2 regions of the Aurantimonas sp. genome follow, and region 2 is predicted to be linked to the other one. Evidence: predicted binding sites of a transcription regulator. Region 2 holds the regulator's gene; the other holds the start of a gene.
The links. The regulator PhoB, encoded in region 2, activates phosphate uptake and scavenging genes when phosphate is short. The targets are predictions, from matches to a motif close to TGTCATNNANCTGTCAT.
Positions count from the first base shown of each region.

Region 1: a site for PhoB is predicted at 4,629-4,645, ahead of ACEQX1_RS08545 (DUF1045 domain-containing protein). Genes of this name have one in related genera too.

Region 1 covers NZ_CAXPJM010000020.1:19,265-34,614, reverse strand. Annotated here, with positions in the region: gene purU (formyltetrahydrofolate deformylase) at 1-504, shown strand, start outside; gene ACEQX1_RS08565 (ABC transporter ATP-binding protein) at 523-1,611, opposite strand; gene ACEQX1_RS08560 (ABC transporter permease) at 1,608-2,432, opposite strand; gene ACEQX1_RS08555 (ABC transporter permease) at 2,429-3,346, opposite strand; gene ACEQX1_RS08550 (ABC transporter substrate-binding protein) at 3,419-4,516, opposite strand; gene ACEQX1_RS08545 (DUF1045 domain-containing protein) at 4,907-5,590, shown strand; gene ACEQX1_RS08540 (alpha-D-ribose 1-methylphosphonate 5-triphosphate diphosphatase) at 5,592-6,728, shown strand; gene phnN (phosphonate metabolism protein/1,5-bisphosphokinase (PRPP-forming) PhnN) at 6,718-7,317, shown strand; gene ACEQX1_RS08530 (SMP-30/gluconolactonase/LRE family protein) at 7,445-8,329, shown strand; gene ACEQX1_RS08525 (glutathione S-transferase family protein) at 8,381-8,992, shown strand; gene ACEQX1_RS08520 (tartrate dehydrogenase) at 9,091-10,164, shown strand; gene ACEQX1_RS08515 (hypothetical protein) at 10,231-11,172, opposite strand; gene ACEQX1_RS08510 (response regulator transcription factor) at 11,388-12,137, shown strand; gene ACEQX1_RS08505 (ATP-binding protein) at 12,134-13,387, shown strand; gene ACEQX1_RS08500 (metallophosphoesterase family protein) at 13,391-13,948, opposite strand; gene ACEQX1_RS08495 (cold-shock protein) at 14,164-14,376, opposite strand; gene ACEQX1_RS08490 (DEAD/DEAH box helicase) at 14,697-15,350, shown strand, end outside.
Region 2 covers NZ_CAXPJM010000028.1:48,785-64,134, forward strand. Annotated here, with positions in the region: gene argF (ornithine carbamoyltransferase) at 1-551, opposite strand, end outside; gene ACEQX1_RS12165 (aspartate aminotransferase family protein) at 560-1,774, opposite strand; gene ACEQX1_RS12170 (GcrA family cell cycle regulator) at 2,224-2,787, shown strand; gene phoB (phosphate regulon transcriptional regulator PhoB) at 2,884-3,627, opposite strand; gene phoU (phosphate signaling complex protein PhoU) at 3,633-4,379, opposite strand; gene pstB (phosphate ABC transporter ATP-binding protein PstB) at 4,399-5,208, opposite strand; gene pstA (phosphate ABC transporter permease PstA) at 5,232-6,515, opposite strand; gene pstC (phosphate ABC transporter permease subunit PstC) at 6,508-7,890, opposite strand; gene ACEQX1_RS12200 (substrate-binding domain-containing protein) at 7,960-8,994, opposite strand; gene ACEQX1_RS12205 (ATP-binding protein) at 9,145-10,452, opposite strand; gene ACEQX1_RS12210 (hypothetical protein) at 10,585-11,826, opposite strand; gene ACEQX1_RS12215 (SDR family NAD(P)-dependent oxidoreductase) at 12,077-12,868, shown strand; gene ACEQX1_RS12220 (DUF1013 domain-containing protein) at 12,996-13,697, opposite strand; gene ACEQX1_RS12225 (NAD(P)H-quinone oxidoreductase) at 13,856-14,863, opposite strand; gene ACEQX1_RS12230 (DUF1465 family protein) at 15,251-15,350, shown strand, end outside.

The sequences.
Region 1 (15,350 bases), on a different contig from region 2:
GTCGCCATCGTCTCCAACCACGAGGATTCGCGCCGCACGGCCGACCACGAGGGCGTGCCGTTCCACCATTGGCCGGTGACGCGCGAGACCAAGGCCGAACAGGAGGAACGGGTCCTGAAGCTGGTGCGCGACAGCGATGCCGACCTCGTCGTCCTCGCCCGCTACATGCAGGTTTTGTCGGACAATCTCTCGCGGCGGCTGTCGGGGAAGGTGATCAACATCCACCATTCCTTTCTGCCCAGCTTCAAGGGCGCCAAGCCCTACCACCAGGCCCATGAGCGGGGCGTCAAGCTGATCGGCGCCACCGCCCACTACGTCACCGCCGATCTCGACGAGGGCCCGATCATCGAGCAGGAGACCGAGCGGGTCAGCCACGCCATGTCGCCCGACGACTTCGTCGCCGTCGGCCGCGACGTGGAAAGCCGGGTGCTGGCCCGGGCTGTGAAGATGCATCTGGAACGCCGGGTGATGATCAACGACCACCGCACCGTTGTCTTCCGCTGATCGGTGCGGTCATCCTGCTCAGGCGGGCTCGGCTGCCTTTGCCGACGGCGCGTCGTCCGCCTGGAGCGCGAAGACGTCGGCCGGTGAGAAGTGCAGATCGACCCGCGCGCCGCGCGCCGGCGGCGGCGTCGTCGGTCGGTTGAAGGTGTCGGCGAGGACCGTGCCGTCGGCGACATTCAGCTTCAGCCGCACCACCGAGCCGAGGAAATGCGCGTCCTCGACCACGCCGACGAGCCGGTTGGTCCGATCCGGCGACGCCTCCAGTCGCATCGCCTCGGGGCGGAGCGCCAGGGTCACCGGCATACCCGCAGCGCCGGGAAGTGGTTCGGCGAGGATGATCGGGCAGCCCTCGACCATGACCGATCCGTCCGCCGCGACGATCCCCTCGACCCGGCTCAGCGTGCCGACGAACCCCGCGACGAAGCGGCTTTGTGGCCGGTTGTAGATGGCGAAAGGCGCGTCGCACTGTTCGATCCGGCCTTCGCTCATCACCACGATGCGGTCGGACATGGACAGCGCCTCCTCCTGGTCGTGGGTGACGAAGATCGTGGTGATACCGAGTTCGCGTTGCAGCGCGCGGATCTCCTCGCGCAGCGACAGGCGGATCTTGGCGTCGAGGGCAGACAGGGGCTCGTCGAGCAGCAGCACCCGCGGGCTCGGCGCGAGCGCGCGGGCCAGCGCCACACGCTGCTGCTGGCCGCCAGAGAGCTGGTAGGGGTAGCGGTCGCCAAGATGCGGCAGGCCGATCAGCGTGAGCATTTCCTCGACGCGGGCCGAGATCTGCTGCTTCGACCGACCGGCGACCTTCAGGCCGAAGGCGACATTGTCGGCCACCGACAGGTTGGGGAACAGCGCGTAGGCCTGGAACACCATGCCGATCCGCCGCCGGTTCGGCGCCAACGCGGTCACGTCCTCGCTGTCGATGACGATGCGCCCCGCCGAGGGTGTCTCGAAGCCGGCGATCATGCGCAGCATCGTCGTCTTGCCGCAGCCGGACGGGCCGAGGAAGGACACGAACTCGCCCTTCGCCACCTCGAGGGAGAAGTCGCGCACGACGGTGCTCGGCCCGAAGCTCTTCGACACGCCGTGAATTTCCAGAAAGCTCATCGCGCGGCACGCCTTGCAAGCTTGAACAGGGAACGCCCGGATCGCCGCCGCCCCGGCGCGCGGTTGGCGAAGAGCTGCAGGAGACCCATGCAGGCCCAGGTGATGGCGAAGGCGATCATCGCCAGCGCCGCCGGCTCGTAGGCCCGGTTGGCGCCGATCAGGGCGAGATAGGGGCCGAAGCCCGGGCGGTTGAGAAGGCTCGCCAGCACGAACTCCCCGATGACGATGGCGAAGGTCAGGAAGGCGCCGGACAGGACCGCGGCCCGCACATTGGGCAGGATCACTCGGAACAGGATCGTCGCGCGCTTCGCCCCGAGGCTTTCGGCCGCCTCGGTCAGGGTGCGGATGTCGATCGCCGCCATGCCGGTGTCCACGGCCCGGAACATGTAGGGCAGCGACAGGACCACATAGCCGAAGACCAGGAGGAGATTGGTTCCGCCCGCACTGTTGGTGAAGGGCAGCCAGGACGAGGAATTGTAGAGCCGGATATAGCCGAAGACGAGGACGATGGGCGGGATCACCAGCGGCAGCAGGGTGATGAACTCGACCAGCGGCCGCAGCTTCGCAAAGCGCAGGCGGACCCAGTAGGCCGTTGGCACGACGAGCAGCGCGCCGAGCACGATGGTCGCCAGGGCCGCGATGACGGAGAAGCCGAAGGTCGTGCGGAACTGCGGGTCGGCGAAGACCACGCGGTAGGCCTCGAAGCTCCTGATGCCGCGCAGCATCGACAGCGAGAACTCGAAGGTCGCGACCAGCGGCAGGACGAAATAGAGGGCGCCGAGGAAGACGATCACGGCCGGACCGCTGCGCGAGGCGTTCATCGCTGCCACCGTTCGGCGCGCGTGCGCAGCCACAGATAGAGAAGGTTGGAGCAGCCGGTGATGACGATCATGCCGAAGGCCAGCGCGTAGCCGAGATTGGGATTGTAGAGAACGTCGCCGCGGATCTGCGCATAGAGCAGGATCGGCACGATGTTCAGCGACGATCCGGTCAGCGCATAGGCGGTGGCGATGGCGCCGAAGGAATTGGCGAAGAGCAGGAGGAAGCAGCCGAGGATCGACGGCGCCAGCACCGGCAGCGCCACCATCCGCCAATATTGCCAGCGGGTTGCGCCGAGGATCGACGCGGCCTCGCGCCATTCGCCCTTCAGCCCGTCGAGGGCCGGCGTGACGATGAGCACCATCAGCGGGATCTGGAAGTAGAGATAGGTGATCGTCAGGCCCCAGAAGGACAGGAGGTTGAAGCCGAGAGCGTAGATGTTGACGCCTGCCGCCTCCTTCAGGAACAGCGTCACCAGACCGAGCCTGCCGAGGGTGGCCAGGAAGGCGAAAGCCAGCGGAATGCCGGCGAAGTTCGAGGCGACGCCGGAGAAGGTGACCACGGTGGGCCGAATCCAGGCCGGCAGCCGGCCGTGGACGATGGCGTGGGCGAGGAAGAAGCCGATCAGCGCGCCCAGCGCCGCCGAGGCGAGGCTGACCTGGATCGAGATGGCATAGGCCGCCATGATCTGGGGCGTGAACAGGCCGAGAATGTTGTCGAAGGTGAAGGCGCCGCTGCGATCCTGGAAGGCGCCGGCGACGAGGTAGAGCGTCGGCCCGATCAGGAACAGGATGGCGAAGCCGAAGAAGGGCGCGAGGCCCAGCCAGGCAAAGGAACGCGATGGCCGGCGCGACGGCGCCGCGCCCGTTCTGCCGTGGGCGGCCCCAGCCGTGGCTGCGTCGATGGCTGCGCCCATGATCCCCCGCTGCTGACAAATCCGGACGGAAGGGGCGGCAAACGGGCCGCCCCTTCCGAAATCGCTGTGTTGTTACTGGACGGTGGCGCCGACGACGCTGTCCCACTTGGCGGCGATCTCGGCCTTGGCGGCGTTCTGATCGTCGAGGGTCGGGAACACGGCCTTCTCGTAGGCTTCGGCCGGCGGCAGCTTGTCGAGCAGGTCCTGCGGGATCTTGCCGGCCTTCGACATGGCGTTGAAGCGGATCGGGTGGCAGTAGCCCTTCAGCCAGGTCAGCTGGCCCTCGTCGGAATACAGATACTCCATCCAGAGCTTGGCGGCGTTCGGATGCGGCGCGTAGGCGCTGATTGCCTGGACGTAGACGCCGGCGACGACGCCGTCGGACGGCACCACGACCTCGATCGGCGGGTTGCCGTTGAGATTGTCGCGCATCGACAGGAGGTTGTAGTCCCAGTTCATGGCGACCGGCGTGGTGCCCTGGGCGATCGGAGCCGCCTCGGCGTCGACGGTCACGAAATTACCGGCTTCGTTGAGTTCCTTGAAGAACTCGAGACCGGCCGTCGCGGCCTCCATGCCGGTCTTGCCGCCCCGGGCGATGCCGGCTGCATAGAGCGACATGATGGCGTTGTTGGCGCTGCGCGGATCACCGGCAAGGGCGACCGAATTGGCGTAGTCGGACTTGAGGAGATCCTCGAAGCTCTGCGGCGCGGTGTCGATGACGTCTTTGTTGATGCCGAAGGCCAGCACGCCGTAATAATCGCCGTACCAATAACCGTCGGCATCCTTGGCGTCGTCCGGAATCTCGTCCCAGGTCGCGACCTTGTAGGGCATCAGCAGGTCTTCGGCCTTGGCAGACGGGCCGAATGACAGGCCGACATCGATGACGTCGGGTGCCTGCGGGCCGGTGTTGCCCTTGTTGGCCTTGATCGCCTCGATCTCGTCGCCCGAGCCCGCATTCGGGTTCAGCTCGTTGATCTCGATGCCGTACTTGGCCTTGAAGCCCTCGATCATCTCGCCGTAATTGCACCAGTCGTGCGGCAGCGCGATCGTGGTCAGCTGGCCTTCCTTCTTGGCGGCGGCCACGAGATCGTCCATCGACATCTCGCCGGACTGGGCGAAGGCGAGGCTGGTGGACAGCGACAGGACCGTCGCCAGTGCCGTCGTGGACATGCGGGAAATCTTCATGGGTCACCCTCTGGGGAGCCGCGGCCATTGACGGCGCGGGCGAAAAACCGGATTGCGCCTCCGTTGCGGGGAAGCGCCAGTCCGGTAGCACCGGCCCATGACAGTTGCGTGTCGCATGCATCGCCAGGGCCACTGGCGCACAGGGCTTGCCGGTGTCATCAAGCGGACAGGCGCGGGCGCTAGAAGCGGTCGCGATCCGCGCCGGTCCCCGCTGTCGCGGCAACCTTCGGGTGCCGTGCGACACCTCCGCAGGGTGGCCGGATCGAAATGCCGCTTATATCCCCCGCGGACCCACCCTCTCCCGCGACCAAGCCGAGCGCGAGCGTCGCCGACTGACATGCCCTTCCGCTGCCCTCCAGTCCCAGGACCCTGACCATGCGCGCCGCGATCTATTTCACGCCCCCCGCCGGCGCGCCGCTGACCCGCACCGCCGCCGAATGGCTGGGTCGCAGCGCCTTCGACGGCGAGCCGACCCGAGACTCCGATCCGGCCGTCGATCCGCTCGTCGCATCACCGGCGCGCTACGGCTTTCATGCGACCATGCGCGCGCCGTTCCGGCTCGCCGAGGGCGTCGATCTGTCCGAGGTAGATGCGCGGCTGGCGGCCTTCTGCGCCTCGCGCGACCCGGTGCGGATCGCAGAGCTTGTGCTGGCGAGGCTCGGACCGTTCTTCGCGCTGGTGCCCGAGAGCGCGCCGCCGGCCCTCGGCGAACTGGAATCGGCCGTCGTCCGCAGCTTCGAGCCGCTGCGCGCCCCCGCCACGGCCGAGGAGATCGCGCGCCGCAAGCCGCACAAGCTGACCGAACGCCAGCGCGACTATCTGGAGAAATGGGGCTATCCTCACGTCTTCGAGGAATTCCGCTTCCACATGACCCTGACCGGCAAGGTTCCGGCCGCCGAGCGCAAGCCCGTCGAAGCGCGGCTGCGCGACAGATTCGCCCCATTCGATGGCGCCCCGCTTGCCATCGACCATCTGGCTCTCTTCATAGAGCCGGAGCCGGGCGCACCGTTCCGCGTCCATTCGGTCCATCCGTTCCGCCGCCCTTCGGAAGAAGCCTGACATGCCCGACGAGACCATCCTCACCAATGCCCGCATCGTCACGCCGGAGGCGGTGATCGACGGCCATGTGGTGCTGCGCGACGGCGTGATCGCCGGCTTCGACGAAGGCCCGGCCAGCGGCGAGGACATGGGCGGCGACATCCTCATTCCCGGCCTCGTCGAACTGCACACCGACCATATCGAGGGCCATTTCAATCCGCGGCCGCGGGTGATGTGGAACAAGATGGCCGCCATCCAGGCGCACGACAACCAGATCGCCGGCTCCGGCATCACCACCGTCTTCGACGCGCTCAGGGTCGGCACCGAGGAGAACGGCACGCTGACCGCCGACGACATGGCGGAGATGGGCCGGACCATCGACCGCGCCGTCACCGAGGGGCGGGTTCGGGCCGACCATTACATCCATCTGCGCTGCGAGGTCTCGGCTGCGGACGTGGTCGAGGGCTTCGACAAGATCGCCGCCAATCCGCGGCTGAAGCTGGTATCGCTGATGGATCATGCGCCCGGCCAGCGCCAGTTCGCCGACATGGACGCCTATCGCGCCTATTTCCAGAAGAAGCTGAACCTGTCGGATGCCGATTTCGACGCCTTCAGCGCCCGCCGGCTCGCCGAATCCGAGCGCCATGCGCCGCCCGCCCGGCGGGCCATCGCCGGGGTCTGCCGGGAGCGCGGCATCGCTGTCGCCTCCCATGACGACGCCACCGCGGCCCATGTCGCCGAAGCCATCGAGCTGGGCACCCGCATCGCCGAGTTCCCGACGACGGTCGAGGCGGCCGCCGCTTCGCGCGATGCCGGGCTGCACGTCCTGATGGGCGCGCCCAACATCGTGCGCGGCGGCTCGCATTCCGGCAACGTCTCGGCGATCGAGCTCCTGCGCCGGGGCACCCTGGATATCCTGTCCTCGGACTATGTCCCCTTCTCCATGCTGCAGGCGGTGTTCGCTTTGGCCGAAAGCGGCGAATGCGACCTTCCGGCGGCGATCCGGCTGGTCACCGCCAATCCCGCCGCCGCCGTCGGCCTCGCGGATCGCGGCGCCATCGCCGAAGGGCTGCGCGGCGATCTGGTGCGGGTTTCCACCAGCGCCGGCGATCCGCCGGTGGTGCGCGCGGTCTGGCGGGAGGGCCGGCGTGTCGCCTGATCCCGCACGCAGCGCAGGCGGAACGGCCCCGAGCGGCCCCGGCCTGTTCGTCGCCGTGGTCGGCCCGAGCGGCGCCGGCAAGGACACGCTGCTGGCGCTGGCGGCGGAAGATCTGGCGAAGACACAGGGCATTGTCTTTGCCCGGCGGATCGTGACCCGGGACGCCATCGCGGCCATCGAGGATCACGACGTGATGAGCCCTGCCGACTTCGCCGCGGCGGAGGCGTCGGGAGCGTTCTGCCTGTCGTGGCGGGCGCACGGTCTCGCCTATGGTTTGCCGGCGTATCTGAAGACCGCGCTGACGGACGGAACCACTGTCGTCGCCAATGTCTCGCGCCGGGTCCTCGCCCAGGCCGCAGAGCGCTTCGCACGGCTCGCCATCGTCGAGATCACCGCGCCGCCCGCCGTGCTCGTCGCCCGCATCGCCGCGCGCGGCCGCGAAACGCCGGAGGAGATTTCCGCCCGCATCGCCCGGCAGGTGGAACTGAGCGTGCCGCCCGGCGCCGAGGCGCATCATCGCATCGTCAATGATGGCAGCCCGCAGGACGGCCGCCGCAAGCTCCTCGAGATCCTGCGCGCCGCAAGCTGACCGTCCTCGCAGGCCAAGGCTCGACAGGGGCGGCCGGCCAAGTCATCTTCGGCCCCGATTTGCGGCGGCGCGCGTCCGCCGCGCTGCGGCTGCCGAGCCGCCAAGAGGACAATCCGGACCCAGCATCATGCGCGACGCCGACATATCCGTCAGCCTCTATTCGAACATCGCCTGCCGGCTCGGCGAAGGCCCGACCTACGATCCGGCGACGGACACCGCCTTCTGGTTCGACATCGAGGGCCGGATGCTGCTGGAAAAGCGCGGCGATGCGGCCGAGGCGACGGCGCACCCGCTGCCGGTGATGGCCAGCGCGCTGCAGGTAATCGACGGCGAGAGGCAGATGATCGCCGCCGAGGACGGGCTGTATATCCGGGAGACCGCCACCGGCCGCCTGTCCCTGCACACACCGCTGGAAGCCGACAACCCGGTCACCCGCTCCAATGACGGCCGCGTCCATCCCTCCGGTGCCTTGTGGATCGGCACCATGGGCAAGCACGCCGAGCCGCAGGCCGGGGCGATCTACTGGTATCGCGCCGGCGAGCTGAAACGCCTCTATGCCGGGATCGGCATTCCGAACTCGATCTGCTTTTCGCCCGACGGCGCCATCGCCTATTTCGTCGACACGCAGGCAAACCGCCTGATGCGCGTCGCGGTCGATCCGGCCAGCGGCCTGCCGGTCGCCGACCCGGTGCTCTTCCACGACCATTCCGGCGGCGACGGCGGCCTCGACGGTTCGGTCTGCGACGCCGACGGCACGCTCTGGAATGCCCGCTGGGGCAGTGGCACGCTCGACGCCTATTCGCCGGACGGCGTGCGCGTCCGGAGCGTCGCGCTCGGGGCGCGGCAGGTCACCTGCCCGTCCTTCGTCGGCCCGAATGCCGACCGGATGATCGTCACCTCGGCCTGGACGGGCCTCGACGAGGCCGGACGGCGCGCCGATCCCGATGCCGGCAAGACCTTCCTCGTCGATCTGCCGGTGCGCGGCCGGCTCGAACCGAAGCTGGTGCTGTGATGGAAACCGTCCGGCTTTGCGAAACCGCCCCTTACGAGCGCGAGCGCTGACATGCCGACGCTCCTGAAGAACAACACCTCGCCCTTCGCCCGGATCGCCCATGCCGCGCTGATCGACGCGGCGGTGCCCGATCTGACTGTCCAGATCGCCGACCAGTGGAACGACGATCCGGCACTGCTGGCCGTCAACAGCGCCGGCCGCGTGCCCTGCCTCGTCCTCAACGACGGCACGGCGATTGCCGAATGCCTGCTGATCGCACGCTACGCCGACAACGTGGGGGCGGCGCCGGCGCCCGGGAACGACGCTCCGCGGATCCTGTCGATCGCCGGCCTGGCGCTGGGGGTCTGCGACGCCGCGGTGCAGACGCTGGTCGGCCGCAAGATCGTCAGCGGCGATTTCGCCGACACGACCTTCGACGCCAGCCCGATCGGCCGCAAGCGCCGTCGCACGATGGCGGACGGGCTGGCCGAACTCGACGCCCGGATCGACGCGGCGCCCGGCGAACGGCTCGATCTGGCAAAAATCGCCGCGGTCACGGCGCTCGACTATGTGGCGCTGCGGTTTCGCGGCGCCGACTGGGTTCCCGAGACGCTGCGGCTGAAGGCCCTGCGCGCGACGACAGCGGACCGACCGGCGTTTCGCGACACGCGGCCATTCCTATGACGGGCTTACTTCCGCTATAGCTCGTTCGCGGGTCGCGCGCGGCCCTCCCATTCCACTTCGCCGGCGCCGCCGGCCATCGCAGCCAGAACGAGGTCTCCATGTCATCCAACGCGCTCAGGATCGCGGTCATCGCCGGCGACGGCATCGGCAAGGAAGTCGTTCCGGAAGGATTGCGGGTCCTCGAAGCGACTGCCGCGAAATTCGACCTGGCGCTGGAGTTCGACGAATTCGACTTCGCTTCCTGCGACTATTTCGCCAAGCATGGCGAGATGATGCCGGGCGACTGGAAGGCGCAGATCGGCGGCCATGACGCGATCTATTTCGGCGCCGTCGGCTGGCCGGAGACCGTGCCCGACCACATCTCGCTCTGGGGCTCGCTGCTGAAGTTCCGCCGCGAGTTCGACCAGTACGTCAATCTGCGCCCGGTCAAGCTGATGCCCGGCGTCAAGAGCCCGCTGGCCGGCCGCGAGCCGGGCGACATCGACTTCTTCGTGGTGCGCGAGAACACCGAGGGTGAGTATTCCTCGGTCGGCGGCCGGATGTTCGAGGGCACCGACCGCGAATTCGTGCTGCAGGAGACGGTGATGACGCGGACCGGCGTCGACCGCATCCTGCGCTACGCCTTCGATCTCGCCCAGACCCGCGAGAAGAAGCACCTGACCTCGGCGACCAAGTCCAACGGCATCTCGATCAGCATGCCCTATTGGGACGAGCGGGTGGAGGAGATGGCGAAATCCTATCCCGACATCGCCTGGGACAAGTACCATATCGACATCCTGACCGCCCATTTCGTGCTGAATCCGGACCGGTTCGACGTCGTCGTCGCCTCGAACCTGTTCGGCGACATCCTCTCCGATCTCGGCCCGGCCTGCACCGGCACGATCGGCATCGCGCCGTCAGGCAACATCAATCCCGAGCGCGACTTCCCCTCGCTGTTCGAGCCAGTCCACGGCTCGGCGCCGGACATTGCCGGCAAGGGCGTCGCCAATCCGGTCGGCCAGATATGGGCCGGCGCGATGATGCTCGACCATCTCGGCCACAAGGACGCCGGTGCGGCGATCGTTCGGGCGATCGAGACCGTGCTGGCGGAAGACAAGCTGCGCACCGGCGATCTCGGCGGCCCGCTCGGCACGGTCGATTGCGGCAAGGCCATCGCCGACGCGCTCGGCTGAGACCACGCATGAAAACGGCCGGCCCCGAAGGGCCGGCCGCCTGTCGTTCGTCAGGAGATGACAGGATCAGCCGCGGTCGGGGCGCTGCTTGCCACCGCCGTGGTGACGCTCATGACGGCGTTCGCCGCCATCGCGCTTGTCGCCGCCGTGATGCCGGCGATGCATCTCGCCATGGTCACGGCCACCGCCGCGCTCCATCCGGCCGTGATGTCCGCCGCGCTCGCCGCCGCGACCACCGCGCATTTCCATGCGGGCATCGCGCATCATCGAGCGCACGATCTTGCGGGCCGTGGTGACCTGCTCCGGCGTCAGCGTCGTCTGCAGATCGGCCAGCGCGCTCTTCAGCGTCTCGGCCTTGTCGCCGCGCTCGATGGCGCGGTCGGCCATGCGGTCCAGCATCCGGAAGGCGCGGTCGCCCCGCGCGGCCGCGTCGTCACCGGCCTCGGGCGCATCGGCCTCGGCCATGGTGTCCGCCTCTTCCGTCTCGTCCGCATCGATCGTGGTCTGATCGTCGGCGGCCTCGTCATCGGCGGCATCGGCCGGGCCGGCGTCGTCATTCGGCATCATCCGCATGCCGCCACGGTCGTTGCCCCGGCCCATGCGCGGCGGCTGCGAGGCGTCGGCGAAGTCCACCAGCGCCGCAGTGAAGGCGCGCCAGCTTTCCATCTGGTCGGGCCGCACGCCGATGCCGGTCTCGATCGCGGCGAGCGCGCCGGCGACCTTGGCCGGGGTGAACATGCGGTGCATGGCGTGATGTCCGCCACGGCCCCCACGGCCGGCCCGATGATGCTTGCCGCCGCGCTCGCGCCGATGCTCGGCGACCCGCTTGTTGTCGCCGCGCTGGCCGGCATTTTCGGAAGCGGCTGTGGCTGCGGCCGGCGCGGCGGGTGCCGGCGTCGTCTGGGCGAAGGCCGAGGTGGCGGCGGCGCTGGCGAGGAGCGCGGCGCCGGCGAGACCCAGAAGGCGGTGCGAACGGCGGGTGTTCGTCTGGCTGTGCTTGGAGGTCATGGAGATTTCCTTCCCTTGGTGACTACCGAAACCGAAGCTAGTGCGCCGATGTTGCGAGGATGCGGCAGAATGTTGCGAAGCGTGTCGCCGACACGGAAACTTGTTACGCAATGTTGCGGGCCGCGGTTCCTGCAACGCGCCGTTACAAGAATGGTCTCGCGTCCCGCGCGCAGCCCGGTCACAAAAGGGCGAGAGCCATCATTCGAGAGCCCCGCATGAGCCAGCCCCACATCCTCGTCGTCGACGACGACCCCGAGATCGGACGCCTGCTCGGCAAATATCTGGAGAGCCAGGGCTTCCGTTGCACCATCGCCGCCAGCCGGCGGGCCTGCGAACAGAAGATCGCCGACGCCCGCATTGATCTCGTCGTGCTCGACGTGATGCTGCCCGACGGCTCGGGTCTCGACATCTGCCGCGACCTGAAGGACCGGCGGCCGGAGATCGCCATCATCCTCCTGACCGCGCTGAAGGAAGACGTCGACCGGATCATCGGGCTGGAGATCGGCGCCGACGACTATCTGGGCAAGCCGTTCAATCCGCGCGAACTGGCCGCGCGCATCCGCGCCGTGCTGCGCCGTGGCGGCGGCGGAGACGCCGCCCCGGGCGAGGCCGCACCGACGCGCTTCACCTTCGAAGGCTTCACCGTCGATCCCGAGCGGCGCCTCGCCACCGACCCGAACGGGGCCGAAGTGGTCCTGACCGGGGCCGAGTTCGATCTCCTGATGATCTTCCTGGAGCGGCCGGGCCGGGTCCTGTCCCGCGACATTTTAATGGATCTCCTGCACGGGCGCACCGCCGACCCCTTCGACCGCTCGGTCGACGTGACGATGAGCCGACTGCGGCGCAAGTTCAACGATGGCGGCGTGTTCCGGCTGTTCAAGACGGTGCGCAATGGCGGCTACCAGTTCGCCGCCCGGGTGGAGCGGAGCGAAGCCGCCACGGGCACCGGGGATGGCCAGCCATGAGATCGCTGCGCTCGCGCCTGGCGCTGCTCCTGGTCCTCGCCATTGTCGGGGTCGTGGCTGTCGCCTCGCTGGTCTCCATCGTCGTCCTGGAACGGCCGGACCGCGACAGTTTTCGCGAGGTCTTCGCCGAGGAGGTACGTATCGTCGCCGCCCTGCTGGTCGAGGACCCGGCGGCCGCCGACAGGCTCGGCATCGAGGTCGGTCCGGAGCCGGTGCGCGAAGACGACATGCGGGTGCGCGACGCCCGCGGCATCGCCAGCGCCGTGGCGGCCAAGGGCTTGTCGATCCCGGTACGGGTCGTCGGCGACCCGGCCGCGCGCACCCGGCAACTGGCGCTGGAGTTTGCGCCGGGCCGCTGGGCCTATCTGCCCTATACCGGGTTTCCGCCCCGCAACTGGCCGATCTTCGTCTTCTACATGACGCTGGTCGTCGTCGGCGCCGCCGCGGTCTCGATCTTCGTCGCCACCAAGATGACCCGCCCCTTGCGCATTCTCGACCAGGCGGTCTCCACCGTCGGCCGCGACGGCCTGCCCGCCCATATTCCCGAGGATGGGCCGGCCGAAGTACGGGCCACCGCCGCCGCGCTCAACCGGCTGACGACACGGGTGCGCGAGGCGGTGGAAAGCCGCATGCGTCTCGTCGCGGCCGCCGGCCACGATCTGCGCACGCCGATGACGCGGATGCGGCTGCGCGCCGAGTTCCTGCCCGACGAGGACCGGGAGGTCTGGCTGAAGGACCTGGCCGAGCTCGACCGCATCGCCGACAGCGCGATCCGGCTGGTGCGCGAGGAAGTGGATGCAGGTTCGCTCGAAGAAGTGCGGCTCGATCGCCTGCTCACCGAGATCATCGCCGAGCTGCGCGAGATCGGTCGGCCGGTGGAGCCGCCCCGTCTCGATGGGCCGGCGCTGTCGATCCGGGCCCGGCCGCTGGCGGTCAAGCGGGCGCTGCGCAACCTCGGCGACAACGCCGCCGTGCATGGCGGGGGCGCCCGGGTTGCGCTGGCCCGCGACGGGCAGGACGCCGTGGTCAGCCTCGCCGACGACGGGCCGGGCATTCCCGAAGAGCTGCTCGGACGCGCCTTCGAGCCGTTCTTCCGGGTCGATCTCGGCCGCCGCCAGTTCAAGCCGGGTGCCGGTCTGGGCATGGCCATCGCCAAGGAGATCATCGATCAGACCGGCGGCTCGATCGTGGTCGCCAACCGCGCCGGCGGCGGTCTCGACCAGACCATCCGGCTGCCGCTGGCGGACTGACGCCTACGGCCTCGCGGGGCTCGCCTGGGTTTTGGAAGACGTCTTGTCGGCAGGACCGGTCGCCTTGCGGCGCTGCGGCCGCGAGGCCAGCATCTCGTCCAGCGTGACCGGCCGGAAGTCCCAGGCATCGACGCCCACATCGAACTGACGGGTCATCTTCTTCAGCCGTCCGTGGGAATGGCCATGCAGGTCGATGGCGCCCTTGCCCATGCCGTTCCACGTCCGGAAGGCGTAATGGCACAGCACGACGCGGCGGTCGTCGATGGTGAGTTCGCGATAGGCCTGGACGGTTTCCCAGCCGGGCGCGGCGATCGTGTCGGCATCGTCGTTGTTGCCGGTGACGAGCTGCTTGCGACCATTGAGGCGGGACAGAAGCGCGGCCTTGGCGGCGGCATCGCCGCGCGCGAAATCGCCGAGATGCCAGACGATGTCGTCCGGCCCCACGACGGCGTTCCAGCGATCGATCAGCGCGGCATCATGGTCGGCAAGATCGGCAAAGGGGCGCCGGTCGATCCGCAGGACGCGTGGATCGTTGAAATGCGTGTCGGCCGTGACGAACATCGATCGGTCTCGTTGCCGTGCCGGGCCTCAGGAAGGTCCGGCACGGTCGTGTCTGCCACCCGCGGCGGGCATCCGGGCGATCGCTTCGGCCAGGCCGGTGCAGCGATCGAGCCCGTCTGCGGGCAGGTCGATCAGCGGGCGTTTCGGCGCCTGCCGGAAACCGTCTCGCGACGGGGCCCGACGGGGAGCGGACGAAACGGTCCTTGCTGGCCGAATTATGCGGGCTGAATGTTGACCGCCTTGGGGCCCTTGCCGCGCGGATCGGGTTCCGTGTCGAAGGAAACCTTCTGATTCTCCGTGAGGGAAGTCATGCCGGAGCGCTCGACGGACGAGATGTGCACGAACACATCGCTTCCGCCCGCATCCGGACTAATGAAGCCGAAGCCCTTGTCCATGTTGAAGAACTTCACCGTACCAGTCTGAGCCATTTTACTACCTGTTTTTCCAGTCGGCGCCGGACGTACCGCCCGCGCGCCGGCACAGAATGGTGGGCAATGACGCGCGATGCAAGCGGGGGCTGTCCCGGAATGACGATATTCCGCTGCGGCAGTGCACAGTGCATGCACCATCGGGACCGCGATCGCCGCGCAAAAACTGCCGGCGCGGGCGGCCCGGACAGCACCGTCAGGCGCCGTTTCGGTTGAGCCGCGGCCCTGCCTGTGCAATAGGGGGCGCGGCTGGGCGGAAATGCCGCCACTCGCGCGCGTGCTCGTTGCCGCCGCCACTGCCGATACCCAAGGATTACCAGATGCCGTTTCGCACGACGAGCACGCCACTCGCTCACGCGCTCGCAGAGCGCGGTTACGTCGACCCGACCCCCGTCCAGGACGCCGTCCTGGAGCCGCAGGCGGCCGACCGCGACCTCCTCGTCTCCGCCCAGACCGGTTCGGGCAAGACCATTGCCTACGGGCTCGCCCTCGCCCCCACCCTGCTCGGCGAGGCCGAGCGCTTCGGCCCGGCCGGCGCGCCCATGGCGCTGATCGTCGCGCCGACGCGCGAACTTGCCATGCAGGTAACGACCGAACTCGCCTGGCTCTACGCCCAGACCGGCGCCGAAATGGTGACCTGCGTCGGCGGCATGGATCCGCGCGCCGAAAAGCGCAAGCTGGCCCAGGGCGCGCATATCGTCGTCGGCACGCCCGGCCGCCTGCGCGATCATCTCGAACGCGGCGCCCTGCAGATCGGCGGCCTGAAGGCGCTGGTGCTCGACGAAGCCGACGAGATGCTCAATCTCGGCTTCCGCGAGGATCTGGAGTTCCTGCTGGAGGCCACCCCGCGCGAGCGCCGCACGCTGCTGTTCTCGGCGACGCTGCCGAAGCTGATCTCGTCCATGGCCAAGCGCTACCAGCGCGACGCCCTGCGCATCGAGGCGACGCGCAGCAGCGAAGCCCATGCCGACATC
Region 2 (15,350 bases):
GTGGCGATGGTCAGGTTGAAGGAGAAGCGCGCCGAGGCCTCGACGAAGGACGACAGCACGTTGTTGCCGTCGCCGGTCCAGGCGAAGGTCTTCCCGCGCACCGGGCCGCGCTTTTCCTCGAAGGTCAAGAGATCGGTCATGATCTGGCACGGATGGGTGTCGTCGGTCAGGCCGTTGATCACCGGCACCGTGGCGTATTCCGCCATTTCCGTCAGCCGGTCATGGGTGGTGGTGCGGATCATGATCGCGTCGACATAGCGCGACAGCACCCGCGCCGTGTCGGCGATGGTCTCCGAGCGGCCGAGTTGCATCTCGGTGCCGGACAGGAACAGCGTCTCGCCGCCGAGCTGGCGCATGCCGACGTCGAAGGACACCCGCGTGCGCGTCGACGGCTTGTCGAAGATCATCGCCAGCACCTTGCCGGCCAAAGGCTTCGGACCGTCGCGGCCGAGCGCCTTGCGCCTGGCGGCATCGTCGATGATGTCGTGCAGGTCGCGGCTCGGGACGGCGGAGATGTCGAGAAAGTGCTTGGGGCCGTTTGCCATCGTCATCATTCGCCTCACGCGCTCTTGCGCCGGTTGCCGGCCGACATCGCCGCCACCGCCGTCTCGATCCGATCCATCGCCTGCCGGACCTCGTCCGCGGTGACGTTGAGCGGCGGCAGCAGGCGCACGACATTGTCGCCCGCCGGTACCGCCAGAAGTCCTTCCTCGCGCATCTGCGCCACGAGTTCGCCGTTCGGCACCTTGGCCTTCAGCCCGATCAGCAGCCCCTCGCCGCGCACCGCCTCGATCACGTCGGGATAGCGGTCCGAGAGCGAGGCCAGCGACTGCTTGAGCTGCAGCGACATGTCGTGGACATGGTCGAGGAAGCCGTCGTCCAGCACCACGTCGAGCACAGCATTGCCGATGGCCATCGCCAGCGGGCTGCCGCCATAGGTCGTGCCGTGCGAGCCCGGCGTCATGCCGCTGGCCGCCCGCTCCGTCGCCAGGCACACGCCGAGCGGAAAGCCGCCGCCAATGCCCTTGGCCGAGGCGAGGATGTCCGGCGCGGCGCCCGAATGCTGATAGGCGAAGAACTTGCCGGTCCGCCCGACGCCGGTCTGCACCTCGTCGTAGATCAGGAGGATGCCGAGATTGTCGCACATCTCGCGCAGGCCCGTCAGGCACATGGGCGGCACGCTGCGAATGCCCCCCTCGCCCTGGATCGGCTCGATCAGGATCGCCGCGACGTCCGGCTGCGCCGCCGCCTCGCGCAGCGCGTCATGGTCGCCGAAGGGCAGCTGGTCGAAGCCTTCGACCTTCGGGCCGTAACCCTCGAGATACTTCTTCTGCCCGCCGGCCGCGATGGTCGCCAGCGTGCGCCCGTGAAAGGCGCCCTCGAAGGTCAGGATGCGATAGCGCTCCGGCGCGCCGTTGACGTAGTGATAGCGCCGCGCCGTCTTGATCGCGCATTCCACCGCCTCGGCGCCGGAATTGGCGAAGAAGGCGCGGTCGGCGAAGGTCGCCGCCGTCAGCCGTTCGGCCATCCGCGTCTGGTCGGGGATCTCGTAGAGATTGGAGACGTGCCACAGCTTCTCGGCCTGCGCCTTCATCGTCTCGACGAGATGCGGATGGGCATGGCCGAGGCAGTTCACCGCGATGCCGCCGCCAAAGTCCATGAAACGTCGGCCGTCGCGCGTCTCCAGCCAGACGCCGCTGCCGCGCTCGAAGGCGAGCGGCGCGCGTGCATAGGTCTCGAAGAGCGGCGAGGAATGGTCCGTCGTGTCAGCCATGGCCTTTGACTTTGCTGGATCGTAAGGGTCGGATCCGGTTGTTGTTGCGGGATCGGTTCGGCGCGCGAACCGCTGGGGCGGGATGCTTGAAACGCCAAAGCCTGCCGATGGGGCAGGCTTTCGAGCGTTTTCCGAGACTTCGGAGCTTCCGCTATACCATGGCGAGCCGACGCGGTGTCAATCGAACCGCATTTTCGCCCTGCTTGTCGGTCATAGGCTTGACGAACGTCACGGGCGGCAACAAAGGCTGGGGAAAAGCCCCAAACGATTCCCCTGCGTCCCCGGCGAGCCTTGTCAGCGAGTCCGCGGCTGGGCTATCTTGCCGTCAAGATACTAGATTTCGTGCGGCGGACCTAGTTCCTCAATATATCTTGTGCGTTCTGGCGCGGTCAGCCGTCGCGCTTGTGGAGGGATTCCAGCCGTCGCGACTATGCCGAAAGGAGCTTGCCATGGGCTGGACTGACGAACGCGTGGAGCTGCTCAAGCAGCTCTGGACCGAAGGCCTGAGCGCCAGCCAGATCGCCGACCGCCTGGGCGGCGTCAGCCGCAACGCCGTGATCGGCAAGGTGCACCGCCTGAAACTCGAATCGCGGGCCCGCCAGCCGAATGTCGCGCAGCCGGTTGCCGTCGAGCGCCCTGCCCCGCGCCGCACGGCCGAGGTCGAGACCGTCGAGATGGTGGTGCCGGCCCGTCTGGTCGCCGCCTCGCAGCAGCAGGCCCCGAGCCGTTCCATGCCGCGCACCATGGGCGCCACCGCGCTGAAGATGGAGCCGGAGGAAGAGCTCGAGGTGATGGACCAGCCGCAGGAGCGCGAGAGCGCCGAAGTGGTGCCGATCGCCCGCAAGCTCAGCCTCGTCGAACTGACCGAGACGACCTGCAAATGGCCGGTCGGCGACCCGATGAAGCCGGACTTCCATTTCTGCGGCAACAACGCCCGCGATGCCTCGCCCTATTGCGCCTATCACGCCAAGCTGGCCTTCCAGCCCTTCTCGGATCGCCGCCGCGCGCGCTAGGCGCCGCAGGCCCTACCAAATGCAAAACACCCCGCGTGGCCAGGCCGCGCGGGGTGTTTGCGTTTCAGGCTCGTGAAGAAGCCGGGGGGAGACGCGTCAGGCGCCGGCACTCAGTCGCGTGCGGGCCGGCGCGGCCGGGGACCTGGCGGCGCTGAACTGCTCATCCAGCGCATAGCCGGCGCCGCGCACGGTGCGGATCGGGTCGCGCTCGCGGCCGCGATTGATCGCCTTGCGCAGCCGGCCGACATGCACGTCCACCGTGCGCTCGTCGACATAGATGTCGCGGCCCCAGACGCCGTCGAGCAACTGCTCGCGGGAGAACACCCGGCCCGGCGACTGCATGAAGAATTCCATCAGCTTGAACTCGGTCGGTCCGAGCTTGAGCTCGCGGCCGGCGCGCCGCACCCGATGGGTCTCGCGGTCGAGATCGATGTCGCCGGCGACGAGCTGACTGGAGATCTTCTCGGGCTTGGAGCGGCGCAGCATGGCCCGCACACGGGCGATCAGCTCCGGCGTCGAGAACGGCTTGACGACATAGTCGTCCGCGCCGACCGACAGGCCGCGCACCCGCTCGCTCTCCTCGCCGCGTGCCGTCAGCATCAGGATCGGCAGGCGCTCGGTCTCCTCGCGCTGGCGCAGCCGCCGGCAGAGCTCAACGCCCGACAGGCCGGGCAGCATCCAGTCGAGGATCAGGAGATCTGGCACCTCCTCCTTCAGCCGGATGTCGGCCTCGTCGCCCCGGTCGATGACGTCGACGACGTAGCCTTCGGCCTCGAGATTGTACCGCAGGAGAATGCCGAGGGCTTCCTCGTCCTCGACGACGACGATCCGTGCGCTCATTGCTGTCAGCCCTCGTCAGCCTGGCTCGGCGGGTCGTTCGGCACCGGCTGGGTCATCGTCGCCGTGTTGTCGCCCTTCGGCCGCTCGTTTTCGAGCTGCTTGCCGGTCTGGATGTAATAGACCGTCTCGGCGATGTTGGTGGCGTGATCGCCGATCCGCTCGATGTTCTTGGCCGAGAACAGGAGATGCGTGCAGGAGGTGATGTTGCGCGGATCCTCCATCATGTAGGTCAGGAGCTCGCGGAAGATCGAGGTGTACATCGCATCGATCTGCTCGTCGTTCTCGCGCATGGCGAGCGCGCGCTCGTAGTCCCGCTCGCCATAGGCGTCGAGCACTTCCTTGAGCTGCTCCAGCGCCATCTCCGACAGATGCTCGATGCCGCGCACCAGCTGCACCGGATGGGCATGGTCGTGGACCGCGATCACCCGCTTGGCGATGTTCTTGGCCAGGTCGCCGATCCGCTCCAGATCGTTGGAGATGCGGATGGCGCCGACGATCTCGCGCAGGTCGACGGCCATCGGCTGGCGCTTGGCGATGGTCATGATCGCCCGCTCGTCGAGCGCCCGCTGGGCGTCGTCCAGCAGCAGGTCGTCGGCGACCACCGACTGGGCCAGCCCCCAGTCGCTGCGCATCAGCGCGGCGACCGACTGCTCGACCATCCGCTCGGCCATCCCGCCCATTTCCGAGATCCGGCGGACGATCAGCTTCAGCTCGTCTTCGTAGGACGTGACTGTATGTTCGGTCATGGGCATGACGCTTCCTTGCCTTCGTTCAGCCGAAGCGGCCGGTGATGTAGTCCTGGGTGCGCTTGTCGTCCGGGTTGGAGAACATCTTCTCCGTCGGGCCGACCTCCACCAGATAGCCGAGATGGAACATCGCCGTGCGCTGCGAGACGCGCGCCGCCTGCTGCATCGAATGGGTGACGATGACGATGGTGTAGTTCTGCTTCAGCTCGTCGATCAGTTCCTCGACCTTGGCGGTCGCGATCGGATCGAGTGCCGAACAGGGCTCGTCCATCAGGATCACCTCGGGCGACACCGCGATGGCGCGGGCGATGCACAGGCGCTGCTGCTGGCCGCCCGACAGGCCGGTGCCCGGCTCGGCGAGCCGGTCCTTTACCTCTTCGTAGAGGCCGGCCTTGCGCAGGCTGGTGACGACGATCTCCTCGAGCTCGGCCTTGGTCGAGGCGAGCCCGTGAATCTTCGGACCATAGGCGACATTGTCGAAGATCGACTTCGGAAACGGGTTGGGCTTCTGGAAGACCATGCCGACCCGCGCCCGCAGCTCGACCACGTCGATCGCCGGATCGTAGACGTCCTCGCCGTCCAGCGTGATCTTGCCGCCCACCTTGGCGATGTCGATCGTGTCGTTCATCCGGTTCAGGCAGCGCAGGAAGGTCGACTTGCCGCAGCCCGACGGTCCGATGAGCGCCGTCACCTGGTTCTCCTCGACATCGAGATCGATGTCGTAGAGCGCCTGCTTCGGACCGTAATGGACGGTCACCTTCTCGGATCGCATCTTGATCGGACGGGTAGGTTGCACGGCAGGCCCTTTCGCTAACGACACCTGGATATTTTCCATCATGGGAGTCTCCTGTCGCATATCTACCAGCGCCGTTCGAGACGGCGTCGCAGAAGGACCGCCGTAAGGTTCATGATCGAGAGGAAGGCCAGGAGCACGCAGATGGCCGCACTGGTGCGCGCCACGAAGCCGCGTTCCGGGCTGTCGAACCAGATGAAGATCTGGGTCGGAAGCGCCGTCGACGGGTCGAGAGGACCCGACGGGGCCGAGGTGATGAAGGCGTTCATGCCGATCAGCAGCAGCGGCGCCGCCTCGCCGAGCGCCTGGGCCAGGCCGATGATCACCCCGGTGAGGATGCCCGGCAGGGCCAGCGGCAGGACGTGATGGCCGATCACCTGCATCTCCGAGGCGCCGACACCGCGCGCCGCCTCGCGGATCGAGGGCGGCACCGCCTTCAAGGCGTTCCGGGTGACGATGATGATCGTCGGCAGGGTCATCAGCGACAGCACCATGCCGCCGACCAGCGGCACCGAACGCGGCAGTCCGAAGACGCCGATGAACAGCGCAAGGCCCAGGAGACCGAAGACGATCGACGGCACCGCCGCCAGATTGTTGATGTTGATCTCGATGAAGTCCGTGAACCGGTTCTTCGGCGCGAACTCCTCCAGATAGACGGCCGCGCCGACCCCGACGGGAACGCTGATCAGGAAACAGACCAGCAGCAGGAAGAACGAGCCGATGATCGCGCCCTTCAGGCCGGCGAGTTCGGGGAAGCGGCTGTCCGCCTCGGTGACGAGGCCCCAGTCGACCGCCGAGCGGATCAGCCCGGCCTCTTCCAGCTGCTTGAAGCGGGCCAGCGCCGCGTCGTCGAGGCGCCGGTTGGCTTCGGCCTGGTCGGCATTGACGACGCCTTCGAACAATTGCTCGTAGGGGTCGGACACCGGCACCCACACCGATGTCGTCTGGCCCTTCAGCTGCGGGTCCGCGGCGACGAGATCGCGCAGCATGAACTGCGCGCCGTTGCTCAGGATGCCGGTCACCGCCCGCCGTTCCGCGCGCCCGTCCGTCTCCGGGAACATGGCGAGCAGGGAATTGTTGGCGAGCGAATTGTAGTTGATGTCGTCCTCGGCGGGGATCGCCACGTCGAGCTTCACCTCGGTCCGCGTCCAGGCCGGAAGCGAGGTCGAGACGACCGATCCGATCAGCGTCGCGAGCATCAGCAGCGCGAACGCGATCGCGACGCCGCCGTAGATCTTCAGCCGGGTCTGCGCCGACTTGCGCTTGCCGAGGCTGGCCCTGACGAGATCACGGGAATGCGTGCCCGGCCGGCCCGAGGGGAATGCGCCTGCTTGGGTAGCGTCAGTCATATTGTTCCCGATACTTCCGGACAATCTGGATTGCGACGAGGTTGAGCATCAGCGTCATGAGGAAGAGCGTCAGCCCGAGGCCGAAGGCGGCCAGCGTCTTGGGACTGTCGAAGGACGTGTCGCCGGTCAGAAGCGCCACGATCTGCACCGTGACGGTGGTGACGCCTTCCAGCGGATTGGCGGTGAGGTTCGCGGTCAGGCCCGCCGCCATGACCACGATCATGGTCTCGCCGATCGCCCGGCTGGTGGCGAGGAGAACACCGCCGACGATGCCCGGCAGGGCCGAGGGCAGGATCACCTTGGTGATGGTTTCGCCGCGGGTCGCCCCGAGCCCGAGCGAGCCGTCCCGCATGGCCCGCGGGACCGCGGAGATCGCGTCGTCGGCCAGCGACGAGATGAACGGGATGATCATCACGCCCATGACGAGGCCCGGCACGATCGCCGCTGTCGGCGATACCGGGATGCCGATGTCGCTGCCGAAGCCGCGAATGGCCGGCGAGACGACGAGGACGGCGAAGAAGCCGTAGACGATCGTCGGAATGCCCGCGAGCACCTCGATCAGCGGCTTGACCACCGTGCGCATCGGCTGCGAGGCGAACTCGGCCATGTAGATCGCCGAGAACAGTCCCACCGGCAGCGCCACGACCATCGCCGTCAACGCGATGATCAGCGTGCCGGCGAAGATCGGCACCGCGCCGAAGGCGCCGGTCGAGCCGACCTGGTCGGGGCGGATGGCGATCTGCGGGTCCCAGTTGATGCCGAAGAAGAATTCCAGCGGCGACACCACGGCGAAGAACCGAAGCCCCTCGAACAGGAGCGAGAAGAGAATGCCCAGCGTCACCAGGATCGAGATGGTGGCGCAGAAGATCAGGATGTACTTGATGATCCGCTCGGCCGTGTTGCGGGCACGAAACCGCAGGTCGATCCGGGGAACGACAACGCCCGAGGCGATCAGCGCGATCGCCACGACGACCGCGAGCAGCAGCCAGCGCGAGACGTTCGCCGCCGTCTGGAAGGTCTCCGCGGCGATGAAGACCGCGGGGTCGGGCTCGCCGAAGGTGACGCCGGCGGCGACCTGGCGGACCTGTCCGATGAGCAGGCCGAGCCGCCCGGCCGACGCTTCCTTCAGCGTCTCGGGCAGATTGGCGAGGATGATCCGGTCGAGCACGACGGGCTCGAGCGCCAGCCACAGCAGGATGACGACGACGCAGGGTGTCAGGATCGTCAGCGCAAGAAGATAGCCGTGATATTTGGGGAGGGAGTGCAGCGTCCGTCCGTCACCCGTCGCCCCGACCGTCCGCGCCTTCATGAAGGCGGCGCTGAAGCCGATGATCGTCAGCAAGACGGCAGTCGCCAGCGTCAATGATAGCGGCATGGATCCCGACACTCCTTGCGAGGAACCGCCGGCCAGGAAAATGGCCGGCGGGTTTGTCAGCGCGAAAGCTTACTTCGGCGCCTGCATGGTCTCGCCTTCGGTGGCGGACTTGCGGGTGGCCTCGAGCTTGTCGGCGCTCAGCGGGACCAGGCCGCGGTCGATCAGGTAGCCGTCCTCGCCCATCGCGCCGTCGCTGACATACTCGGCGACGAACTCGTTGAGGCCCGGAATAGCGTCACGATGCGCGTTCTTGACGTAGATGAAGAGCGGGCGGGAGACGCCGTACTCGCCGGTCAGAACCGTGTCCTCGGACGGAACGACACCACCGATGGCGGCGCCCTTCAGCTTGTCCTGGTTCTCGAACAGGAACGAGTAGCCGAAGATGCCGAAGGCGGTCGGGTCGGTCTCGAGACGCTGCACGATCAGGTTGTCGTTCTCGCCGGCTTCGACGAAGGCACCGTCGGTGCGCATGCGCTGGCAGACTTCGTCGTGACGGTCCTCGTCGAGCGCCTTGATGGCCTCGAACTCGGCGCAGCCCTCTTCCATGACCAGCTCGACCCAGGCGTCGCGCGTGCCGGACGTCGGCGGCGGGCCATAGACCAGGATCGGCTCGGCCGGCAGCGAGGAATCGATCTCGTTCCAGCTCTTGTACGGGTTGGCCTTCACCTCACCGTCGACCTCGACCTCGGCGGCGAGCGCCTGGAAGAGCTGCGCCTTGCTGACCGACAGCTCCGGGCCGCTGCGGGCGTTGGCGAAGGACAGCGCGTCGTAGCCGAGCAGGACTTCGGTGACGTCCTTGACGCCGTTCGACTGGCACAGCTCGTATTCCGACGCCTTCATGGCGCGCGAGGCACCGGTGATGTCGGGGGTCTGCTCGCCGACGCCGCCGCAGAAGATCTTCATGCCGCCGCCGGTACCGGTCGACTCGGTCACGGGCGCCGGAAACTCACCCATGTTGGCGAACTGTTCAGCAACGGCCTGGGTGTAGGGGAAAACCGTCGAGGATCCGACGATCTGGATCTGGTCCCGGACCTGCGCGGAGGCCTGGCCGGTCAGTGCGATGGCGGTACCGAGCGCGAGGCTGGCGATGAACTTGTTGTTCACGGGTGCGTCTCCTTGAGGAGTTTGTTTCGAACCGAGCACTGTTGGGCCGCCCTGTCTGGCGGCTGCTGCTCGCCGACACGTCTAGCGGCGCTGGAAGAAGTCTATATGACAGTCGGATTGCACCTTTATGACAGTCCAAGCCGCTGTTTCTTATAGCGCTTTCTCCGAAGTATCAGAATCGGACCGCGGCAGCGGTAACCTGGCCGTGAACACAGAGCCTTTTCCGATGGTCGACTCGACCAGGAGTCGCCCGCGATGGCGCAAGAGGATGTTGCGGGTGATCGACAGGCCGAGGCCGGTGCCCCGCTTGGCCCGCGAGCGGCCCGGATCGACGCGGTAGAAGCGTTCGGTCAGCCGCGGCACGTGCTCAGCCGGAATGCCGGGGCCGAAATCGCGCACCGCCGCATCGACGAAGCTGCCGCCCGCCTCCACCGTCCGGGTCAGGCTGATCTCCACGCGCTTGCCGGTCTCGCCGTATTTGCAGGCGTTCTCGACCAGATTGGAGAAGACCTGCATCAGTTCGTCCTCGTCGCCGGGGATCGCCACCGGCTCCTCCGGCAGCTCCAGCGCCAGCTCGACATCCAACTGCTCGGCCAGCGGCGCCAGCTGGCTCTCCACCTTGCGCAGGATCGCCCCGAGATCGACACGGGTCGAGATCGGCACATGCCGCTTCATCTCGATCCGCGACAGCGACAGGAGGTCGTCGATCAGCCGCGACATGCGGGTCGCCTGCTCGCGCATGATGCCGAGGAATTTCTCGCGCGCCGCCGGGTCGTCCTTGGCCGGACCCAGCAGCGTCTCGATGAAGCCCGACAGCGAGGCCAGCGGCGTGCGCAATTCGTGGCTGGCATTGGCGACGAAATCGGTGCGCATGCGTTCGATGCGCAGCTCGGCGGTCCGGTCGCTGAACCTTATCAGGAAGAAATGCGGCCGCTCGCCCTGATAGGGCGGGATCGGCAGGATCTCGATCTGCCAGACCCGCTCGACCGGGCGCCGCTCCTCGATCGTCACCCTGCCCGGCTGGTTGTCGCGCAGCACCGCCTCGACCGCCGCCAGGAATTCCGGCGAGCGGAAGCGCAGCGACAGCGCGTCGCCCAGCGCCATGTTGCCGAAGCCGACCAGCGAGGCGGGATTGCGGTAGCGCAGCAGCATCTGGCGGTCGATGATGAAGCTCGGCTGCTGCAGCGCCTCCACCACCGCCTTGACGCCGCGGCTCGGCCAGGTCGTGTCGGCGCGTTCGCTGGCCGCCACCGCCTGCCGGCGCCGATCGACCCGCTGCGGCACGTAGAGCACCGCCAGGAGAAACAGGAAGACGGCCACGCATCCGGGGGCGGCCTCGGGCACGAACCAGCCCAGCCCGCCGAGCCCGATCAGCGCCGCGAGCGCCACGGAACGGGTCCGCACGCCGGAGCGGCCGACGGGCGCGATCTCCGGCTCGCCGGGCTCGGGCGGGCTCAAGCGGACACCTGTGGGGCGGGAATCGGACGGCGGCAGGACGAATGCGACATCCGTCCTTCCTAGCGCAGAATTGTCGAAGATCGATGACGCCGGTTGGCGCCCGGCGCAGTTCGCGAGCCGGCGTCGCCGGTGCTAGTCGATGGCCTGGACACGGAAACCGTAGACGTTCAGGTCGCCCGCCCCGGTTCCGATCTGCGGATCGATGACCAGCTGCGCGGCGCCCATGGCGCCTTCCGGCACCGCCATGTCGAAGACGAAGGTCTCCTCCGCGGCGCTCACCTGGAAGCGCTGACGCCCGCAGACCGTTTCGCCGGCGAACAGGCAGCTCACGCTGAACTCGCGGCCCTGGTCGTCGGGCGATCCGACGGCGAGTTCGCCGCGGGCCCGGCTGCCGGCGATCTGCTCGACGATCCCGGCGCCGATGACCAGGCTGACCTCCGACCCGTCGCCATCGGCCGGCGCGGCGATCTGCACGGCCATCCGGCCGCCCGATCCCGCCACGCCACTGGCGCGCGCACCGCCCTCGGCCGCGATCTTCTCAAGGTCGGTGCCGGCGAAGACGTCGATCCAGTTGTCCGGCGACGGTCCGCCGGTCAGCGCCGGGTCCTCGCCGGCCGACTGGATCGTCTCGGCGATGGTCGGCCCATCCTCGCTGGCGACCGGCGCCGGCGTGGTGGAAAACAGCGGCAGCACGACCCAGACCGCCGCGGCGATCAGCAGCAGCAACAGGACGACGATGACCGCGCCGACCAGCTTGTTGCTCGCCTCGCTGAACGGACGGCCGCGTTTCGGCTTGTGGTCGGGCGACCAGCGGTCGCGCACCGGCTTGGTGGATGCCGCGGCGCCGGGCTTGGCGGTCGCGGCTTTCGCATCGACCTTGGCCGCGGGCACCTTGGCGGACGGCGTCTTCGCGGAAGGCGCTTTTGCGGCGGGCGTCTTTGCGGCGGGCGTCGGTGACATGGGCGCCGCCTCGGCAGCGCGCGTCGCACCAGCCGCCGGCGCAGCGGTGTCAGGCGTATCTGCTGCCTGCGTTTCGTCGTCGGTGGCCGGCATCGCCTCCGGCGTGTCAGCCGGGATCGGCGGCGTGGCGGGCGCGGCGACGTCCGGCTCGGCCGATGCCGTGGCGTCGGCGTTTTCGGACACGGCATCGTCCCCATAACCGCCCGGCGCCGGATATTCCGCCTCGATCGCCTCGATCGCGCTGATCAGCGCCTGGCGCTTGCGATCGGCTTCCGCCTCGTCGCTCTGCTGCGCCGACTGCACGCGGAGAATGGCGCGCTCGGCCGCTTCGTAGACCACGAGGCGAAAATCCGGATCAGCGGCATTCCCCTTCTGCAGCGCGCGTCTGACGCTCTGTTCGATCGCGCTGGCCAAGGACGGTCACTCCACTTGCAAAGAGCCCCTCGGCGCCTTGCGCGCGATGGGAAGAGACAGGGCGACACTAATCGGCGCCCCTGCGGCGTTCAATCCCGTGCCCTGCCGGCAGCATAAGCATCGCCGTCTGGACCGAGGCTGACGCGGCGGCCGGCGAACCGGTCCGGCGCCCCTGCCCTTGCCCGCCCATTCTGGTATGGAGAGCGCGTTGCCGCGTTCGGCGCGGCTGAGATGTCAAAGGAGAAGCGCCATGTCACTCGAAGGCAAGGTCGCGATCGTCACCGGTGGCGCCAAGGGGATCGGCCAGGCCATCGCCCGCCGCTTCCTGCAGGACGGCGCCCGGGTGATCATCGCCGATGTCGACGAGCGGGCCGGCCTCGCTGCCGCCGCCGAACTGAAGGAACTGGGCGAGATCCGCTCGGTGGTCTGCAACGTCGCCGACCGGCTGCATGTCCACAATCTCGTCGCCACCGCCCTCGACGATTTCGGCGACGTGGACATCCTCGTCAACAATGCCGGCATCGTCCACAAGGCCGACTTCCTCGATCTGGAGGAGGAAGCCTTCGACAAGGTGCTGAACGTCAATCTGAAGGGCGCCTTCCTGTGCGGCCAGGCGGTGGCGCGGCATCTGGTGCAGAAGGTCAAGGATGGCGGCGAGCCGGGATCGATCGTCAACATGTCGTCGGTCAACGCCGTCTTCGCCCTGCCCGACCAGGTCGGCTATTCGGTCTCCAAGGGCGGCATGAACCAGCTCACCAAGGTGATGGCCCAGTCGCTGGCGCCCTACGGCATCCGCGTCAACGCCATCGGACCGGGCTCGATCATGACCGACATGCTGCGCTCGGTCGTCGCCGACAAGGACGCCACGGCGCGCATCCTGTCGCGCACCCCGATGGGCCGCATCGGCGAGCCGTCGGAGATCGCCGCGCTGGCGGCCTTCCTTGCCTCCGCCGAGGCCAGCTACGTCACCGGCCAGACGCTCTATGCCGATGGCGGCCGCCTCGGCCTCAACTACACCGTCGCGCCGCCCGAGCCCGACTGATTGCTCGGCGGCAGGCCGCCCGGCCGCCGTCCCGCATCCCAGGACATTCCCAAAAAACGAAAGCGGCGCCGGATCACTCCGGCGCCGCTTTGGCATGTCCCGGGGCCGTTTCCGGCCGCGGGCGATCTCAGTTCTGGTTGCCGTCGTCTTCGTCGGTGTCCGTGCTCTGCATCGAGGAGAGCTTGGCGAACACCGCCGCCGCGTCGAGCTCGCCCTCTTCGCGGTCTTCGCGCGAACGGTCCCAGTTCTGGGTCTGCGAGGCCGACAGCAGGCGCTCTTCCTCGGCGATCTCCTCGGGGCGGACGATGCCGCGCGAGGCCTTCTCGACTTCCAGGTCGAGATTGATCTGCGTGCACAGGCCCAGCGTCACCGGGTCCATCGGCTGCAGATTGGCCGAGTTCCAGTGGCTGCGGTCGCGGATCTGCTGGATCGTGTTCTTGGTCGTGCCGACCAGGTTCGAGATCTGCGAATCCTTCAACTCCGGATGGTTGCGCACCAGCCAGAGAATCGCGTTCGGACGGTCCTGGCGCTTCGACACCGGCGTGTAGCGCGGCGCCTTGCGCTTGGCCTCGGGCACCCGCACCTTCGGCGCGGCGAGCTTCAGCTTGCGGTTCGGATCCTTCTCCGCCGCCTCGATCTCCTCGCGCGACAGCTGGCCGGTCATGATCGGGTTGAGACCCTTGATGCCCTGGGCCGATTCGCCGTCGGCGATCGCCTTCACCTCGAGATGGTGGAGCGTGCAGAAATCCGCGATCTGTTCGAAGGACAGCGAAGTGTTGTCGACCAGCCAGACGGCGGTCGCTTTTGGCATCAATAATTGCTGTGCCACGATACAATCCTCCTAAGTGCCTGCCCCGGAAGGGCCGGCCGTGGATACTCACCACATGTACGGGAATTCGGGCGCCCTTATAGGCCGTTAGCCATATTGGTGCAAGGAAATCGCCGGATTTCCCGTGCGGCGACCCGGCAGGGGCCGCCGCGACGCGCTCAGCTCTCCAGATGGCGCGTCGTCAGGATGATCTTGCCGATGTGATCCTCGTCCATGTGGCGATGCGCGTCGGCGGCCTTCTCCAGCGGATAGACCGCGTCGATCAGCGGCTTCACCGTGCCCGCTTCCAGGAGCGGCACCACCTGATCGGTCAGTTCGGACGCGATCACCGCCTTGAAGCTCACCGGCCGGTTGCGCAGGGTCGAGCCGGTGAAGGTCAGCCGCTTGCGCATCAGCGGCGTCAGGTCGATCTGCGTCTTCGGCCCCTTCAGGAAGGCGATCTGCACGATCCGCCCGTCCTCGACCGCCAGCTGCAGGTTGCGCGGCGTGTACTCGCCGCCGACCATGTCGAGGATCACGTCGACGCCCTTGCCATCGGTCTTCTCGCGCAGCGCCTCGACAAAATCCTGCGTGCGGTAGTTGATGCAGGCCTCGGCGCCGAGGGATTCGGCCGCGCGGCACTTGTCGTCGCTGCCAGCCGTGGCGAACACCCGCGCGCCGAAATGCTTCGCCAGCTGGATTGCCGTCGTGCCGATGCCCGACGTGCCGCCATGGACGAGGAAGCTCTCGCCCGCCGTCAGCTTGGCCCGCTGGAAGACGTTGTGCCAGACGGTGAAATAGGTTTCCGGCACGCCGGCCGCCTCGATCATCGACAGCGATGTCGGCACCGGAATCGCGTTCACCTCGGCGACCGTCGCATATTCGGCATAGCCGCCGCCCGGCACCAGCGCCATCACCCGGTCGCCGACGGCAAAGCGGCTGGCGCCCTCGCCCAGCGCCACGACTGTGCCGGCGATCTCCAGGCCCGGCCAGTCCGGCGCGTCGGCCGGCGCCGGATACATGCCCTGGCGCTGCATCACGTCCGGGCGGTTCACCCCGGCCGCGGCCACCGCCACCAGCACCTCGCCGGCGGCCGGCTTCGGCACCGGCCGCGTGCCGGGCTTCAGCACCTCGGGGCCGCCGAATCCGTCGAGAAGGGCCGCCTGCATGTCCTGGGGTATCGTCATGGTCTGCGTGATCTCCGTGTTGGCCGTCGCACGAAACGTAGAGAAATTCCTACGAAAGCGAACCACCGTTAAGCCCTGAGTAAGGTTTCCGGGGTTTAACTGAGATCAGTCCAGATTGAAGGATCGCCGGATTGATGGATAGACGGAGCGGTTTCCGCCCCGTTTGACGCCTCCCTGTTGAAAACTCCTGAAGGGCCGCTCACGCGGCCCCTTTTTTTGACAGACCGGCGGAACCGTCCCGCCCCTGCCGCGCTTGCTTAACAGCAATTAACCTTGTCCCGCGCCCTCGCTTGCAAAGCCTTGGTAACGGACGCACCCTGTTCTCGTTCGACGATCGCGCCCTGTTCGCGGTCCGACCGATTCTGGCAGTGCGAAAAGGTGTCCGCGATGGGGAGTGAATTCGGCTCGATGACGATCCAATCCAACGGCACATCGGACGGCGACCGCACGATCCGGCTCGCCGAGCATCTGGCCTTCTCGCGCTCCT